DNA from 3 places in the Agrobacterium sp. NPDC058088 genome. Region 3 is predicted to be linked to each of the others. Evidence: riboswitches for the same ligand, from Rfam matches in the RefSeq annotation. Region 3 holds a riboswitch; each other region holds the start of a gene.
The links. Region 3 has a riboswitch for thiamine pyrophosphate ahead of thiC (phosphomethylpyrimidine synthase ThiC). Riboswitches for the same ligand answer to the same signal wherever they lie in the genome.
Positions count from the first base shown of each region.

Region 1 (5,567 bases), on a different contig from region 3:
AGTGCGGGGGATTTCGAGCGGATTCACAAGGAAATTCTGTCGAAACTACCGGGGGTTTCGCGGATTCATTCTAGTTTTGCGATCAGGAATGTGTTGGCGACGCCGAAGGCGCGGTGAAGGGCGGTGAATACGCGGCCACCCCCCTCTGTCCTGCCGGACATCTCCGCCTCAAGGGGGGAGATCGGGTACGGCGGCCACTCGTTTCCACCCAACCATTTCACTACTGGATACGAGGCTCACTGAATACGGTTAACAAGCCGCTTGTCTATCTCCCCCCTTGAGGGGGAGATGTCCGGCAGGACAGAGGGGGGTAAACCCCACACTCCACGTATCGATGTCACCCCCACCACCGATAAAAATGATGCACCGGCCCCCGCCCATGTCCAACGACAAGCCCCCGCCCGGCATCAAGCGCCCCATTCAAATAGTCCTTCGCCAGCCCCACGGCCTCCTGCAATTCACGCCCCATCGCAAGATGCGCTGTAATCGCCGCCGCCAGCGTGCAGCCAGTGCCGTGGTCGTTTTTCGTCTCCACCCTCGGCGCAGAAAGCGCCTGCATGGTGTCATCTGCAAAGAGATAATCCGTGCTCTCAGGCCCATCGCCATGCCCGCCCTTGATGAGCACGGCCTTCGCACCGGCCTTCAGGATCAGCTCGGCCTGACGGGTAATCTCCTGCTCCGTCCCGGCAATAGGGGTTCCGGTCAGCAATGCCGCTTCGGGCAGGTTCGGCGTGACGATGGTGGCGAGCGGAAGAAGCTCGCGCCGTAACGTCTCGATGGCATCCTTATGCAGCAGCCGGTCACCTGACGTTGCCACCATGACAGGGTCAAGCACCACCGGTTGAGATTGCCGCCGAAGCCGTTCCGCGATGGCGGCGATGGTTTCGATCCGCGAGACCATGCCGATCTTCACGGCATTGACAGCGAGATCGGAAAAAACCGCATCCATCTGCGCGACAATCGTGGCGACCGAAATATCCTCCACAGCGGTCACGCCCTGCGTGTTTTGGGCGGTGATGGCGGTGATGACGCTGGCGGCATAGGCGCCGAGTGCGGAGAAGGTCTTGATATCGGCCTGGATCCCCGCACCGCCACCGCTGTCAGAACCGGCAATCGTCAATGCAATTGAAGTCATGGCTGTCTCGCTTTCAGCGCCGCGTCTATTGCAGAGCGGAAGTCCTTGGTTGCGCGGGCGATATCGGCTGCGCGGAAAATGGCGGAAATGACTGCTACCCCATCCGCACCAGCGGTGACGACGGCAGGCACGCGAGCAAGATCGATACCGGCGATTGCGCCAACCGGCATATCCGGCCGCCACTCCTTCAGCAGGGCACGCAGCATCGTAAAACCGTCGATACCGACCGGTTTGTCCGGATTGACCTTGGAAACGGTCTCAAAGACGCCGCCTATGCAGGCATAGTCGGCGGGCATGGAAGCTGCCCGTTCGGCATCGACGCGGTTCTTGACAGTAAGACCGATAATTGCCCTTTCGCCGAGAATGCGCCTTGCGGTCTCCGCGTCCATGTCGTCGGCACCCAGATGCACCCCATCGGCCCCGGAGGCGAGCGCCACGTCCACCCGGTCATTGATAACAAGCGGCACGCCGGTGCCGCCGATCGCCACGCGAATGGCGCGGGCGTTTTCGATCATCTCTCGCGTCGAGCCGTGTTTGTCGCGATATTGCAGGATGGTTGCCCCGTTGAGTGCAGCCGCCAGAGCAAGTTCCGGCAACGCTGCGACGTCGGAAAGACTGGCATCGACCAGCGCGTTGAGGCGATAATCAACCTTGTTCATGCTCAATCCTCGCATGCTTCATGATATCTTCACTGGAAATCTCGGAAAGCGCATCCAGAAATGCCGGTTCGAATGTGCCAGGGCCTTTGGCCTGCTTCGCGGCGAGTTCGGCAGAAACGCCCGTCACTGCGAGGGCGGAAGCCGCTGCTGCCAGCGGGTCTTTTTCCACTGCCATAAAGGCGGCGATGACACCGCCCGAAAGGCAGCCCGTGCCCGTTACCTTCGCCATCCAGGGATGCCCGTTGACGATGCCGACGTTGCGGGTTGTGTCGCGAAGATGATCCACCGGCCCGGTCTCGATCCTCACCGTATTCGGCACGTCGCCGATCAGGCTCATTTCTGCGCGGTTGCCACGGACGATCGTCGGGGAAAGGGTGATGAGTTCGCGTGCAAATCCCAGCCGGGACGGCGAGTAATCGCAATGGACGGGATCAACGATCCACGGCTTTCCAGCTTGGTTGGCGATCTCGATGGCCAGTCGGATGACCTTGCGCCGTTCGGCATCCAGCGTGCCGAGATTGACGGTAAGTGCATCCGCCTTGGTAACGAAGCTCTCGATTTCTTCCATCGAGGTCGTCATCGAGGGAATGCCGCCGATGACGGTGATGCCGTCGGCGGTGAATTTCTGCACCACGGTGTTCATCAGGCAATGCACGCGCGGACGGGTCTGGCGCACACGCTCGAGAATCTCGGCGGCCTTTGCCGCTGTCGGAAAATCGCCGCTCATGGCTGTTGCAACTCCACGGCGATATCGTCCGCTGCGGGGGCCTGCTTGATCAACTGCATCTCCTGCATGAAGGCGCCGAAACGGGCGTAACGGGCGCGGTCGAGTGCTGCAGGGCGCTTGGCGAAACGTGGCAAGGTGTCGAAGAAGGCCTGTTTGTTCAGGGCATCGTCAAGGTTCGGATAGGCCTTGATGAAAAGCTGCCAGGCGTCCTGCGGATGGTTGGTAATAAAGATCGCGGCCTGCTCCACGGCGGAGAGGAAACGCGGCAGGCGGCTGTCCTTTACAAGATCGGTGGGGGTGACGAAGATCAGCTCGTCATAGGCCGGCACGCCATGTTCCTCGGGGAAAAAGGAACGGCCCTCGTGGCCTTCGAGTTTCATCTGCGTCAGCTCGAAATTGCGGAAACCACCCAGAGTGGCATCCACCTTGCCAGCGATCAGTGACGGCGAAAGCGAGAAATTGACGTTGACGAGTTCGACATCATCCTTCGTCAGGCCGTCCTTTTCCAGCATGCGCTTCAGCATCGCATCCTCGAAGCCGGAAACGGAAAAACCGACCTTTTTGCCCTTCAGGTCCTTCAGGCTCTTGATCGGCCCATCGGCGAGAACCGTGACGGTGTTGAGCGGGGTTTCAACCAGCGTTCCGAAACGGACGAGCGGCAGACCGGCTTCATGGTCGAGATAGAGGTTCGGCTGGTAATGCACACCGATATCGGCCTGCTTTGCCGAGACGAGGCGCGGCACGGCGGAGGGATCGGCAGGCGGCACCAGTTCCACTTCCAGCCCAGCCTCGGTGAACAGGCCGCGTTCCTTGGCTATCACCATCGGTGCATGATCAGGGTTCACGAACCACTCAAGCAACACGGTCAGCTTGTCGGCGGCCTCAGATTGCATGGGCGCAAGCACGCTTGCCGCTGCGATGGCGAGGGAAAGAAGAGTTCGTTTCATGGTGCCGAAAGTCTCCGTAAATATCTGAAAGGAATGTTGTGTTCTGTTTCTTTGGCCCAGGGGGCGAGATTGGCTGTCGCCCGGTCCACGATCAGCCTGAGCACCACGGCCATGACGGCCAGAATGGCCATGGCGGCGAACATGGTATCGGTCTGCATACGGGCATTGGACTGGATCATCACGAAACCAAGCCCGGCCGATGAGCCCACCCATTCGCCGATGACGGCGCCGAGGGGGGCGAGCGGCGCCGCCACCCTCAAGCCCGAAATCAGCGAGGGAAGCGCCAGCGGCACGCGCAGCCGGGTGAGGATCTGCCAATGGCTCGCTTGTGTCAGCGAGGCGGCGTCGAGAATGGCGCGGTCCGTGCGGTTCAGGCCATCGGTGAAAGCCGACGCGATGGGAAAGAAGATGATGATCGCCGTCATCACCACTTTCGAAGCCATGCCGAAGCCAAACCAGAGGACGAGGATGGGGGCGAGTACGAAGACCGGAAAGGCCTGCAACACCAGGACCATGGGCCAGACGAGGCGGCCGAAGCGCGGGGTGGCGGCAATCGTGAAGGCGACGAGGACACCGGCGCTAACGCCTGCCGCTAGCCCGAGCGCCATTTCGCCAAGCGTCACCGTGGCTTGACCGAACAGGAAGCCCGGCTGTCGCAGGAAGGCGGACGCAACATCAGCGGGCGACGGCAGGATGTAACGGGGCGGCGCAAACAGCCATGTCCCCGTCTGCCACAGAAGCAGCAGAAGACCGACACCGTTCAGCGCATGGGTGGCACGCATGAGCCGGGCCTCAGACGCAAACGCACCATGTGCGAAGGACGGAAGGTTTCAGCATCATCGGTCGTCTCCAGCTGTGGCAATCACGGAGATCAGGCAGAGCGGAGAAGAGAAAGGGCAGCGCCTCCAGGGCGCGACAGTTCCGTTCCTACGCCGGCATGACCCGGATCAGGTTCAAGGGTCCGGCTCAACGCCATCTCAGCACCGTGCGGTACTCCCCTCGGAAGAGCTTGTTTTGTAGGTCAAGTTTTAAAAATGTCAACGTCCCCGCCGAGGATGCTTTGTCAGACGTGATCGCGTTCAGCCGTCTTTCATCGGCCTATTAGTTATTAAGGAAATTAGATTTATCGAAAATTAGTTATCTCTCGAAACTGCCTTTCAATATTGGACGACTATTTTGACCCCCGGGGAAAAATTACGGGGACGACGTTGAAAACCTTCTGGCAGGATAAATCGGGAAATTTCGGCATTCTCAGCGCCCTGTTGATGGTGCCTCTTATTGGTGTCGCGGGCGTGGCTCTTGATGTGGCGCACGGCATGACCGTGAAATCGGACCTGCAGATGGCCGCCGATGCCGCGGCCCTCGCGGTGGTGTCCGACACCTCGGCGAGCGTTCACAAGGCAAAGGAAATGTCTGGTGATGGGGTCATCACGCTTGGTGGCGATGAGGCCTCCGCATTTTTTGAAGGCAATGAGAGAGCCAATCCCGACTACAAGCTGCTGTCCCTCGACGTATCGGTTGTCAAGCACGGCAATGCGATCGAATCGGAGGTCAACTTCAAGGCGTCCGTCGGCACGACGCTTTCACGGATACTTGGAGAGGATCTCGTCACCGTTGCGGGCAGGGCGACCGCCAAATATGAGACGGAAACATTCAGCGACTTCTATGTCCTTCTGGATAACACCCCGTCGATGGGCGTGGGCGCCACACCGGCCGATGTCGCAACGATGGTTGCGAATACCAGCGACAAATGCGCGTTCGCCTGTCACATCGTGAAAGACGGTGTGGTTGACACGAACAGTTATTATTACAAGGCTAAAAGCCTCGGGGTGACAACGCGCATCAACGTGGTCGCAAAGGCGACGGCAAGCCTCATGGACACGGCGAAGTCCATGCGCAAAAGCAGCAATCAATATCGTATGGCAGTCTATTCCTTCGGAGAGAAAGCCGAAGACACGAAGCTGCTTGAAGTCGTGCCGTTGACGTCGGATCTGGCGACAGCCAAGAAAAAAGCCGCTGAAGTCGACCTGATGTCGATCCCCAAACAGGGGTTCAACAACGACCAGCAGACCGATTTTGACCGGGCCCTGACCCAGATT
Region 1 covers NZ_JBHVSU010000003.1:552,583-558,149, forward strand. The annotation lists gene ACFVTJ_RS12520 (Lrp/AsnC family transcriptional regulator) at 1-117, shown strand, start outside; gene thiD (bifunctional hydroxymethylpyrimidine kinase/phosphomethylpyrimidine kinase) at 338-1,135, opposite strand; gene thiE (thiamine phosphate synthase) at 1,132-1,794, opposite strand; gene ACFVTJ_RS12535 (hydroxyethylthiazole kinase) at 1,781-2,521, opposite strand; gene ACFVTJ_RS12540 (ABC transporter substrate-binding protein) at 2,518-3,468, opposite strand; gene ACFVTJ_RS12545 (ABC transporter permease) at 3,465-4,250, opposite strand; TPP riboswitch at 4,376-4,478, opposite strand; gene ACFVTJ_RS12550 (pilus assembly protein) at 4,677-5,567, shown strand, end outside.
Region 1: it holds a riboswitch for thiamine pyrophosphate, as region 3 does, so the genes downstream of both, ACFVTJ_RS12545 (ABC transporter permease) here and thiC (phosphomethylpyrimidine synthase ThiC) in region 3, are expected to answer to the same signal.

Region 2 (5,567 bases), 160 kb from region 3:
TTGTCCGAGGGACGCAATGTGGACTGATAGGCCGGGCTGAACAGGGACTGGCACGATGACAGCAGCACGGCGGACGCCGTCAGTGCAGACCACGCCGCAGCAAGCCTGCCGGAACGGCGAAGGCCTGAACCGGAGAAAAGCCCCCGCTGTGCAGTCATGCTATTTTTCATTCTCTATGCCTGCCCCTTAACGTTCCTGATCATCCGTTAATTGCAGACCAGAATAACCGATTCGCCCCAATGGGCGATGAATGCCAAAGCGGTAAAAACGATCCACCAAGCCCTGAATATTCCTGAAGAACGCAATAATTCCCATCTTTTCTCGGGCAACAACTTGAAACTGGCAAGTGCAAATTAGCGCCATTGAAGTCATCTAAAGCGATTGCCAGCGGCACGCGTCGAAAATAAGGCGATCAGCCATTCAGAAAACTATCGACCGCCTTCACATTTTGTGTGGCGAAGAAATCTGCGGTCGCGCCTGCGTAGACAACGCGGCCACGCTCAAGAAAAACCACCCGCTGCGCCAGCTTTTTTATGTCGTCGGGATGATGTGTGACAATAATCACCGTATTTTTTGTTTCGTCGTGCAAGTCGAGAAGCAGAGACGTCATGCCCGCCCGCAATCCCGGATCGAGCGCGGCGAAGGGTTCATCGAGCAACATGACCGGTTTTTGCCGCACCAGGGCACGCGCCAGCGCCGCCCTTTGCCTTTCTCCGCCGGAAAGCGTACCCGGCAGGCGCCTGTCGAAACCCGCAAGACCGACGCGCGCCAGCGCCACTTCGATCTTCTGCCGGCCCTCCGCCCGCAATTTCAGGCTGGGGCTGACGCCGAGGGCGACATTGGTGAAAATATCGAGATGGGCGAAAAGATTATTGTCCTGAAAGATCGATGAAACCGGCCTTTCCGAAGGATCCTTTGCCGTGATGTCCTGTCCATCGATAAGCACACGGCCGGAGTCCGGCACCTCGAAACCGGCCACGAGATTGAGGAGCGTCGATTTTCCCGAACCGGAGGCACCGACGACCGCCGTCACCTGACCTTGCGGGAAGGTGCAATCGAGTTCGAAATCCTGCGTCCCGAGCCGTAGCCTGACATTATCCAGCTCCACGGCAAAATCGTCGCCTGTCATATACGAGCCCCTGCTGATTGGGATGGTCTGGAAACACCGCCTGCGGCAAGCAGCAGGCAAACGATGCCGAGGAGGAAGGCATATCCGGCGGCGTCATTGGTGCGATAGCTCCCCATATTGCTGTAAACCAGCCAGGGCAAGGTTATGAAGTTTTCCGATCCGAACAGCGCAACCGCCCCGAGATCGCCGAGCGACAACGCCATGGCAAAAGAAAGTGCCATCAGCATGGGCCGCCGAAGAACCGGCAGATCGGCAAACCGCAACCGCGAAAAGCCCTGAAGTCCGAGGCTGGCGGAAAGCCGGCCGGTGCGCAGGAAATGACTGGTGAAGGCCGGCTCCATCACCCGCATGGCCAGCGGCAGGGCCATCAGCATATTGATGAGCGCCACGAGAACGGGCGCATAGAAGCTGACATCACCGAAGATCCGAAGCAGCAGGAACCAACCGCTTCCAAGCACGACGGGCGGAACAAGCAGCACCAGCGAGGAGCCCGCCCCAAGCAGTGCGGAAAGCAAGCGGAGAGGCCACGCCACCTTGCGTCTGGAGCCGATGGCCTGGCGCGCGCCGATAATCGCCATGCAGCAGAAAACGACGAGAATTGCCGACAGCATGGCGATGGCGAGACTGGTCGCCGCAGCACGCAGGAAGATCGGCGCGGTGAGCAGGCGCGGCAGATCGGCCTGCAACCCCGAAACAGCGATGGCGATAAGCGGCAACCCGACCAGAAAAACAGCAAAAGCGATTGCCGCGCCGTCCCACAGGCGCGCTGCGGTGCTTTTGCCGTCGAAACGCTGGATGCTGCGACCAAGCGAGGAGATTTCCGCTTCCGGTGACGGCAAAAAGGCGAGGAGCGCAAGCAGGATTGCGGTGAGCACAATCTGCAGAACCGAAAGCGCGATTGCCCGCTGCGGATCGAAATCGAACCGCAGCGCCTGATAGATCGCCACTTCCAGCGTCGTTGCTGCCGGCCCGCCGCCCAGAAGAAGCACAAGCGTGAAGCTGGTGGCGCACAGCATGAAAACCAGCCCGGCGATGCCAGGAATGAGCCGCGAGACCGCCGGCCATTCGATGAAACGGAAAACTGAAACCGACCCCATGCCGAGACTTGCCGCCATGCGCCAATATTCTCCCGGAATGCGCTCCAGCCCGGCCAGCATCAGCCGCACGGAAAGCGGCAGATTGAAGAAGACGTGAGCAATGAGAATGCCGGAAAGGCCGTATATGCTGAAAGGCTCATCCGCACCGGCAAAAACAAGGGCACTGTTCAGCACGCCCTGCCTGCCCCAGATAGTGATGATGCCGAAGGCACCGACGATCACCGGCAAACCCATTGGCACCGCCATCAGCCGGATGATCCAGATCCTTCCCGGAAACTCTCTGCGCCGGGCGAGTGCCAGAGCGACGGGCAGACCGAGAACGATAGATAAAAGGGTAGATAGCATCGCCTGGTAAAGCGTGAAGCGCAGGATGCGCAACGTATAGGCATCCATGATTCCGGCGGCGGATGGGCCGGCATCAAATGACAGCAGCGCAAAAACCGCGAGCGCCATGAACAAGAAAACGGCGGCAAAGGCCGCCGTCCCGAAAATGACTGACCGCCGATAATCGCGACGCAACATCATGTGCGAGCGTGCCTCTTCCTCAGTTCATGCTCATGGCCGAAAGCCATTCGTCGATCCAGGCCTTGCGGTTCTTCGCCACCTCTTCGGGATCCATCAGGAAGGTCTTTTGCGGCACGACGAGTTTGGAAAATGCCTCGGGCAAGGGTGCCGACGTGGCCGCGACCGGCATCATCCAGTTGTTTTCAGGAATGGCGTCCTGAAAACCTGATGTCAGTGTGAAAGCGAGAAACTGCTTTGCCAGATCCTTGTGCGGTGCGTTTTTGAGGAGACCAGAGACTTCGATCTGGATGTAATGCCCTTCGGAAAAGGCCGCAGCCTGATAACGCTCCGATTTTTCCGCGACCATGTGATAGGCGGGCGAGGTGGTGTAGGAGAGCACCATCGGCACTTCCCCCTTGGTGAAGAGGCCATAGGATTCCGACCAGCCCGGCGTGACGGTGAGAATGCGCTTCCTGAGCTTTGCCCAGGCCTCCGGCGCCTTGTCGCCATAAACCGATTTCACCCACAAAAGCAGGCCGAGCCCCGGCGTGGAAGTGCGCGGATCCTGAATGGCGATCTTCTGCGCGGGATCGCCTTCCACCAGCTCCTTCAGGCTCGTCGGCGGGTTCTTCACCGTCTGCGTGTCATAGATGACGGCAAAATGCCCATAGTCATAGGGTACGAAAACATCATCCTTGTAACCGCCCGGCACTTTGGCCGCCGACGCATCGATGCCGCTCACGTCAAAAAGACCGGTCTGTTTCGCCTCTGCGACAAGATTGGTGTCGAGACCAACGACCACATCCGCCTTGGATCCTGCGCCTTCAAGCTTCAGACGATTGAGCAGTGCCACACCATCCGCGACACCCACAAAATTGACCTTGCAGCCGCACACCTTCTCGAAAGCTTCCTTCACCTTAGGGCCGGGACCCCATTCGGAAACGAAGCTTTCATAGGTATAGACGGTCAGTTCCGGCTTATCCTGAGCCGCGGCGAGACCGGGCAGAAACAGCGAGGCGGCAATGACGGAATTCAGAAAAAGACGACGGCGCACGGGTATCTCCTCAAAAAACGAGAAGGAGTAGCCGCTTGTCTTTAAGCCGTCTAATCCCTCCGCCGGTATGAACCGGATCAGGTTCTTCGGGTTGGCAAGCCTCTCAGCCTTCTGCACATGAGCACAGAAGACACCCCGTTAGATCAAGATGATGGTTTAGTCCCGTCGTCTGTGATTGGCAAGACGGCCGAGATCAGCCCTGCCCCGTCATATGCACCAGTTCCCAGACGTGACCGTCGGGATCTTGAAAGCTGCCCGCATACATGAAGCCATGGTCCTGAACCGGTTTCCAGCTGCTGCCACCGGAGGCAAGCGCGGTCGCGATCATCCCGTCGATCTCCTCGCGGCTCCCGGCGGAAAGGCAGGTCAGAACCTCGGTGCTGCGCTTGGCATCGGCGATATCACCATTGATGAAATCGCGAAAACGTTCCTCCTGAAGAAGCATCACGAAGATGTTCTCCTCCACGATCATGCACAGCGTGCGGTCGTCGGAATACTCCGGATTGAAACTGAAACCGAGGGCCGTGAAAAAGCTTCTCGATCCCTCGATGTTCTTGACCGGCAGATTGACGAAAATCATGCGCATTTCAGACGTCCTCCAAACGAACGCGAGCATAGAACGGCAATTCCGCTTGCCTGTCAAAGGCCGAAGAAGGGCTGCTTGAATGGAGAGCGCCTGGTTTCAGCTCTCCAGTTCTTCGCGCAGCATCTCCAGCTCCAGCCATTCCTCTTCCATGGTCTCCAGCTTTTCGCGCAGCTTTTCCATTTCCTGCGCCAGCTTGTTGAAGGTCGCCTGATCCTTGGCGAAGAGTTGCGGGTCAGCCATGCGCTGTTCGCGTTTTGCGATCTCTTCCTGGGCCTTTTCCATTTCCTTCGGAAGATTTTCGAGAGCGAATTTTTGCTTGAAGGAAAGTTTGCCCTTGGCCTTGACGGGCTCCTGCGATGGCGAAGCTGAAGATACGGCTCTTGCCTTTTCCTGCCTTTCGGCCTTGCGTTTTTCTTCCGCCGCACCCTTGCGCTGCGCCATCATGTCCGAATAGCCGCCCGCATATTCGATCCAGCGCCCATCCGGCTGATCGGGATTGGCCGGCGCGATGGTGGAGGTGACGGTACGATCCAGAAAATCACGGTCGTGGCTGACGAGAATGACCGTACCGGAAAAACCGGCCACGATCTCCTGCAACAGATCGAGCGTTTCGATGTCGAGATCGTTGGTCGGTTCGTCGAGAATGAGAAGATTGGTCGGCCGGGCCAGAATGCGCGCCAGGATAAGACGGGCGCGCTCCCCACCGGAAAGATTGCGGATGGGTGTGCGCGCCTGTTCCGGCTGGAACAGGAAGTCCTTCATGTAACCCGTAACATGCTTCACTTCGCCATTGACGAGAAGATTGTCACCACGCCCGTCGGTCAGATAATGGGCGAGCGTTTCGTTAGGGTTGAGATCCTCACGTTTCTGGTCAAGCGTGGCGATCTCCAGATTGGTGCCGAGCTTCACCGTGCCGCTGTCGGGTTCAAGCTGGCCCGTCAGCATCTTCAGGAGCGTGGTTTTGCCCGCACCGTTCGGACCGACGAGACCGATGCAATCCCCCCGATGAACCCTGAGCGAGAATGGCGCCACGATCACGCGCTCGCCATAAGCCTTGGTGATGGCGTCGGCCTCGATGACCAGCTTTCCGGATTCCCGCCCTTCGGTGACGGTTGCCTGTACGGAACCCTGCGGACCCTTGTGGCCGCGATATTCCGCGCGCATGGCCTGAAGCTCGCCGACGCGGCGCATGTTGCG
Region 2 covers NZ_JBHVSU010000009.1:9,862-15,428, reverse strand. The annotation lists gene ACFVTJ_RS20120 (M48 family metalloprotease) at 1-158, opposite strand, end outside; gene thiQ (thiamine ABC transporter ATP-binding protein) at 413-1,129, opposite strand; gene thiP (thiamine/thiamine pyrophosphate ABC transporter permease ThiP) at 1,126-2,751, opposite strand; gene thiB (thiamine ABC transporter substrate binding subunit) at 2,771-3,784, opposite strand; TPP riboswitch at 3,822-3,932, opposite strand; gene ACFVTJ_RS20100 (VOC family protein) at 3,978-4,370, opposite strand; gene ACFVTJ_RS20095 (ABC-F family ATP-binding cassette domain-containing protein) at 4,467-5,567, opposite strand, start outside.
Region 2: it holds a riboswitch for thiamine pyrophosphate, as region 3 does, so the genes downstream of both, thiB (thiamine ABC transporter substrate binding subunit) here and thiC (phosphomethylpyrimidine synthase ThiC) in region 3, are expected to answer to the same signal.

Region 3 (5,567 bases):
AGATGATGCTGGAAGAGCCCGTCAAAGTCATTGCCGGAGAGATGGAAGAAGCCGGCATTATGGAAATAGTCCAGTTCCCGCTTGTCGAGATCGAGCCGGTTGATGGCGATGGTGGTCTTGCCGTGTTCCTTCCGGTAGCCCACCCCATGGGTATCGGGCATATAGAAGCTGTCCATCTCGATCAGGCAGATGCGGCCGCGTTCCAACTGCGTCTCGATGTGGTTTTCCACCCTGTCGAAGATCGCAAGCTCGGTGGCGCGGATCCCATAAAGCGCCTCGAGGTCTTCCAGCGGCACCTTGAAGAAGGTGAACTGGTCGCCTTCGAACTCCTGCGTCAGCGTGAAACCGAACATGGCTTCCGGGGATAAGCCTTTCGAGGCCAGCACCTCGATCCATAAATCAATGTAGCAATTGGTCTCCGGCCACATTCTTTCGGAGGAATGAAGCGGATGCTGCACATAGTTTTTGGGATCGAGACCGGGAAAAATCTGCCGCATGGATAATCAGCCCCAGAGTGTTTCCACGACTTTCGCAGGCCATTTCTTGACGTCGAGGCCATGATGCGCAAACAGCGCCAGCGCGATACGTTCAAGGCCGAAACCGACGCAGGCGGTGTGCGCGACATCGCCATTATCGAGGTTCAGACCCCATTTCTGGCCGAAGGCATCCTGATGGTAGTTAAAGCTCATGCAGGCTGTCGGGTTTGTTGTTGACGTTACCGGGATCAACAGTTCGAACTTCAGGTTCTGATCGCGCTGGTTGTTGGCGAGCATCTTGCCCGCGCGGCCGAAGAAAGGATCGTTGGCGACATCGATGGTGACATCGAGTCCGACCGCTTTCATCATCTCGACGCCGCGATCCATCCAGGTCTGGCGGAATTCGGTGACATTGGCCTCGGTACCCATGCAGACATATTCGCGCATGCGGAACAGCTGCTGGCGTGCTGGGTCCTTGGAGGGTTCGTGGCGGAAGCAATAGGACTGGATGTCATAGAGACCGCCGCCGGCAGGCAGCGCGCCGCGCTTGGCGATCGTCGGATAAAGCGGATAGCAGGCCGCCGGCGTCAGCACGATGTCGGTGGCTTTCTGGTCCTTGGTCCAGTCGCCGCCCTCATCCATGGTTTTCAGCAGGCTGACATGGTCTAGCTCGCAGCCGCAGAAGGAATGGACCGTGCCAGCAAGCTGCGGGAAGCTCTTCATGTAACCGCTCTTTTCGAAATAGGCGCGGTTGATGCCGGGCGGAAAACGGATCGCCTCGGCGCCATCGCCACAGCCCGTGCGGTCGATCAGTCGCTCGAATGCGGCAATCACGTCCTCGAACTGGCCGCTGCGTCCATAAAGACCGTCCACACCCGTTTCAATCAGCAGGCCTTCTTCGAACAGTCGATCGAGGAACGATGTTTGCATGTCCATGGTCTTATCCCAAGAGGCTGGTGTCCTGCCTGTGAACCAGCAGGAGATTGGCGGAATTGCCGAGAATGCGATCGTTGGAAATCATCAGGCGGGCGGAATGCGCGTCGCGCAGGTGTCGGCCGAGGCTGTAGGGCGTGCCGTTCTTGTAGCCCATGATGCCGCAGACCAGCATGGCGTGGTCGATGATCTCGAGAATGGTTTCCGAAGAGCAGATCTTCACATTGTTCATGGCCACCGCAAACGCCATCGACATCAGTTTTTCGGCGTCGCTCTTGGTCTCTTCGTAAGCCTTGATACCGGCTATGATGTTGGATTTCACCACCTGCAGCTTGGTGGAAACCTCGGCAAGGCGGATCGCGCCGGGAGGAGCCGTTCCGGGCGATTTGCGGGCCGCGGTTCTGACAAAGGACTGGGCGCGCAACACCGCATCCGACGCGATGCCATACCAGACGGCGCTCCACAGCAGATGCGAGCTTGCAAGCATGGATTGTGCAGCGATTTCCGCGAAAGGCTTTGGGAAAATCTGCACCGCCGGCGCTTCGCCTCGGAACAGGAAGCCATCCGAACAGGTGCCACGCATGCCGAGCGTATCCCAGACATGGGTCTTCTCAAGCGTGTATTGGTTTTTTAGAAATACGGTCATCACCTGATCGGCGGGCGCGGCATCCTTGTGGGCGCGCGAGGTGATGAGGATCGCATCGGCATTGCTGCCATAGGAAATAACGGTGGCGTCCTTTTCCAGCCGGCAGCTTTCCCCTTCGACTTCGATCGCGCAGATGGAGTTGCGCAGATTGCCGCCGATGCCGCCTTCAGTGGTAGCGGAGCCGAGCAGAAGCTGTTCGTTGGCAACGCGGCGCATGAAGCCCGCATGCCATTCGCTTTCCACGCCGTGTTCCACCAGGCTGGACAGCTTGATGTGATGCATGGCGAAAATCATCGCCGTTGCCGAACAGGCTTGGCCGAGCCGGGCGCAAATGTCGGCAATCTCCTGAACGGAAGCGCCTTCGCCGCCGAGCGAGGCGGGTACCTGAATTCCCAGCAGGCGTTCCTGCCGCAGGGCGTCGACGGCTTCCTGTGGGAAGCGGCCGGTGACATCCACCTCGTCGGCATGTTTGGCGGCAATGATCGCGACACGGCCCGCGCGCGCGGACAGCGTTTCATCCTGCGGCGCAACGGTCATGTTCATCAGGCTGCCTCTTTACCATCCAGGATGAGCTTAACGGTGTCTTCGATGGCCTTGATGCTGGCGAAGGACTTGCGGTTCAGCAGGTTATCTGGAAACTCGATGTCGAAAGCTTCTTCGATTCCCAGCATCAATTGCACCGATGCGAAGGAAGAAAGGCCCGCTGCATAAAGATCGGCTTCGTCTGCAATCGTATCTACGGGGGTGGGAAGCTGGCCGAATTTTGCTAGTATTTCACGAATAGTCGCATTCATTCCGACGTATCTCCAATGAAATCAACATTAGGAAGGTTTGTGCTTATCGTTATGCCGCAAACGATAATATTCACCTAAACCGTTAGGTTAATTACAACTAACGGCAGCATGCGCCATTCCCGCACCTTTGCCAAGCTTTGATAGGCGGCCTTGACAAAATGCGGGCGGTGTCTTTTCCTGTGGCCATTCACCAGGGGTGTCCCGTCAAGGGGCTGAGATTCTGCTTTCATGCGCAGTGACCCGTTGAACCTGATCCAGTTCATACTGGCGTAGGGACGGTGCAAAGACCTGATGTCGGGCGGGCGCATGGCGTTTCGTATCGGCGCACGGGTATTTTCCATCATTCCGGCTCGAACTGGGTCTCCACTGTCAAACTTTGGAGCCTCAAGATGAATATCGCTGCCAAGACTATCCCGCTTACGGTCACCACCGGACCGCATGCCGCCTCCACGAAAATCCATAAGCCCGGAATTTTGCATCCGAATATCCGCGTGCCGATGCGCGAGATCGCGGTGCACCCGACGGCGGGCGAGCCGCCGGTGACGGTCTATGATTCCTCCGGCCCTTATACCGATCCTGCTCATACAGTCCTGATCGAAAAGGGTCTGCCGCGTCTGCGTCACGAGTGGATCGTCGCGCGCGGCGATGTTGAGGCCTATGAGGGACGGCATGTCAAACCGGAAGATAATGGCTTCGCCACGGGTGAGCGCCTGACACCAGAATTCGGAGTGCGCAATCAGCCTTTGAAAGCGACGGCTGACAAGGCCGTGACGCAGCTTGCCTATGCACGCGCCGGTATCATCACGCCGGAAATGGAATTCATCGCCATCCGCGAAAATCTCGGTCGCGAGGCCGCAAAAGAAAAGCTCGTGCGTGACGGCGAAAGCTTTGGTGCGCATATTCCTGATTATGTCACGGCGGAATTCGTGCGTCAGGAAGTGGCGGCCGGTCGCGCCATCATTCCCGCCAATATCAACCATCCGGAACTTGAGCCGATGATCATCGGCCGTAATTTTCTGGTGAAGATCAACGCCAATATCGGCAATTCCGCCGTCACCTCCTCCATGGCGGAAGAGGTTGAGAAGATGGTTTGGGCGATCCGCTGGGGTGCGGATACCGTCATGGACCTTTCGACCGGCCGCAACATTCACAATATCCGCGAATGGATCATCCGCAATTCGCCGGTGCCGATCGGTACCGTGCCGCTTTATCAGGCTCTGGAGAAGGTCAACGGCATTGCCGAAGACCTCAATTGGGAAGTGTTCCGTGATACGTTGATCGAACAGGCGGAGCAGGGGGTGGATTATTTCACCATCCATGCAGGCGTCAGGCTGCATTACATCCCACTCACCGTCAACCGCGTCACCGGCATCGTTTCGCGCGGCGGCTCCATCATGGCCAAGTGGTGTCTGCATCACCATAAGGAAAGTTTTCTCTATGAGCATTTCGAGGAGATTTGTGACATTTGCCGCGCTTACGATGTCTCCTTCTCCTTGGGTGACGGTTTGCGGCCCGGGTCTATTGCCGACGCCAATGATGCGGCGCAGTTCGCGGAACTGGAAACGCTGGGTGAACTGACGCAGATCGCCTGGGCAAAGGATTGCCAGGTGATGATCGAAGGCCCCGGCCATGTGCCGATGCATAAGATCAAGGAAAACATGGACAAGCAGCTGAAGACCTGCGGTGAGGCGCCTTTCTATACGCTGGGGCCGCTGACCACGGACATTGCGCCGGGTTACGACCACATTACCTCGGGTATTGGCGCGGCAATGATCGGCTGGTTCGGCACCGCCATGCTTTGTTACGTGACGCCCAAGGAACATCTTGGCCTGCCTGACCGCAACGACGTGAAGGTGGGCGTTATTACCTACAAGATTGCCGCCCATGCCGCCGATCTTGCCAAAGGCCATCCCGCTGCACAGGTGCGTGACGACGCCTTGTCACGTGCAAGGTTCGAGTTCCGCTGGGAGGATCAGTTCAACCTGTCGCTCGACCCGGACACGGCGCGGTCCTTCCACGACGAGACGTTGCCGAAGGAGGCGCACAAGGTCGCGCATTTCTGCTCCATGTGCGGGCCGAAATTCTGCTCAATGCGGATTTCCCACGATATCCGTGCCGAGGCGCAGAAGGAGGGGCTCGAGGCCATGGCGGCGCGCTTTAAGGAAGGCGGCGAGCTTTACATGCCGCTTCCGACGCCCGCGAGCGCCGAATAGGATGCGTGTTCTGATCAAGGGAACGGGGGTCGCCGGACTGACGGCGGCCTTCGAACTGGCGCGGAGTGGCGTTGCCGTCGAGATCTCGGAGCGCAATTCTGAGCCTTCTCGTGGGGCGTCGTTCTATGCAGGCGGCATGCTGGCGCCCTGGTGCGAGCGTGAAAGCGCGGAAGAGGCGGTTCTGACACTCGGCAAGGTGGCGCTTGACTGGTGGGATGACGCAACTCCCGGCCTTGTGGTTCGCAACGGCACGCTGGTCGTGGCGCCCGCCCGCGACAAGGTGGAGCTGTCGCGTTTCGCATCGCGGACAAGCGGCTATCGCTGGGTGGATGAGGCTGGAATCGCCGCTCTGGAGCCCGACCTTGCCGGTCGCTTCCGCTCCGGGCTCTATTTTGCGGATGAGGGACATCTCGATCCGCGCCTTGCACTGAAGTCACTTTATGAGCGGCTTTGCGGCATGGGTGTGCGGTTTCATATGGGCGTTTCGGTGGACGAACAGCGGTTC
Region 3 covers NZ_JBHVSU010000009.1:167,563-173,129, forward strand. The annotation lists gene ACFVTJ_RS20795 (DUF1839 family protein) at 1-497, opposite strand, end outside; gene ACFVTJ_RS20800 (amino acid--[acyl-carrier-protein] ligase) at 504-1,412, opposite strand; gene ACFVTJ_RS20805 (acyl-CoA dehydrogenase family protein) at 1,417-2,598, opposite strand; gene ACFVTJ_RS20810 (acyl carrier protein) at 2,598-2,849, opposite strand; TPP riboswitch at 3,032-3,143, shown strand; gene thiC (phosphomethylpyrimidine synthase ThiC) at 3,239-5,062, shown strand; gene thiO (glycine oxidase ThiO) at 5,064-5,567, shown strand, end outside.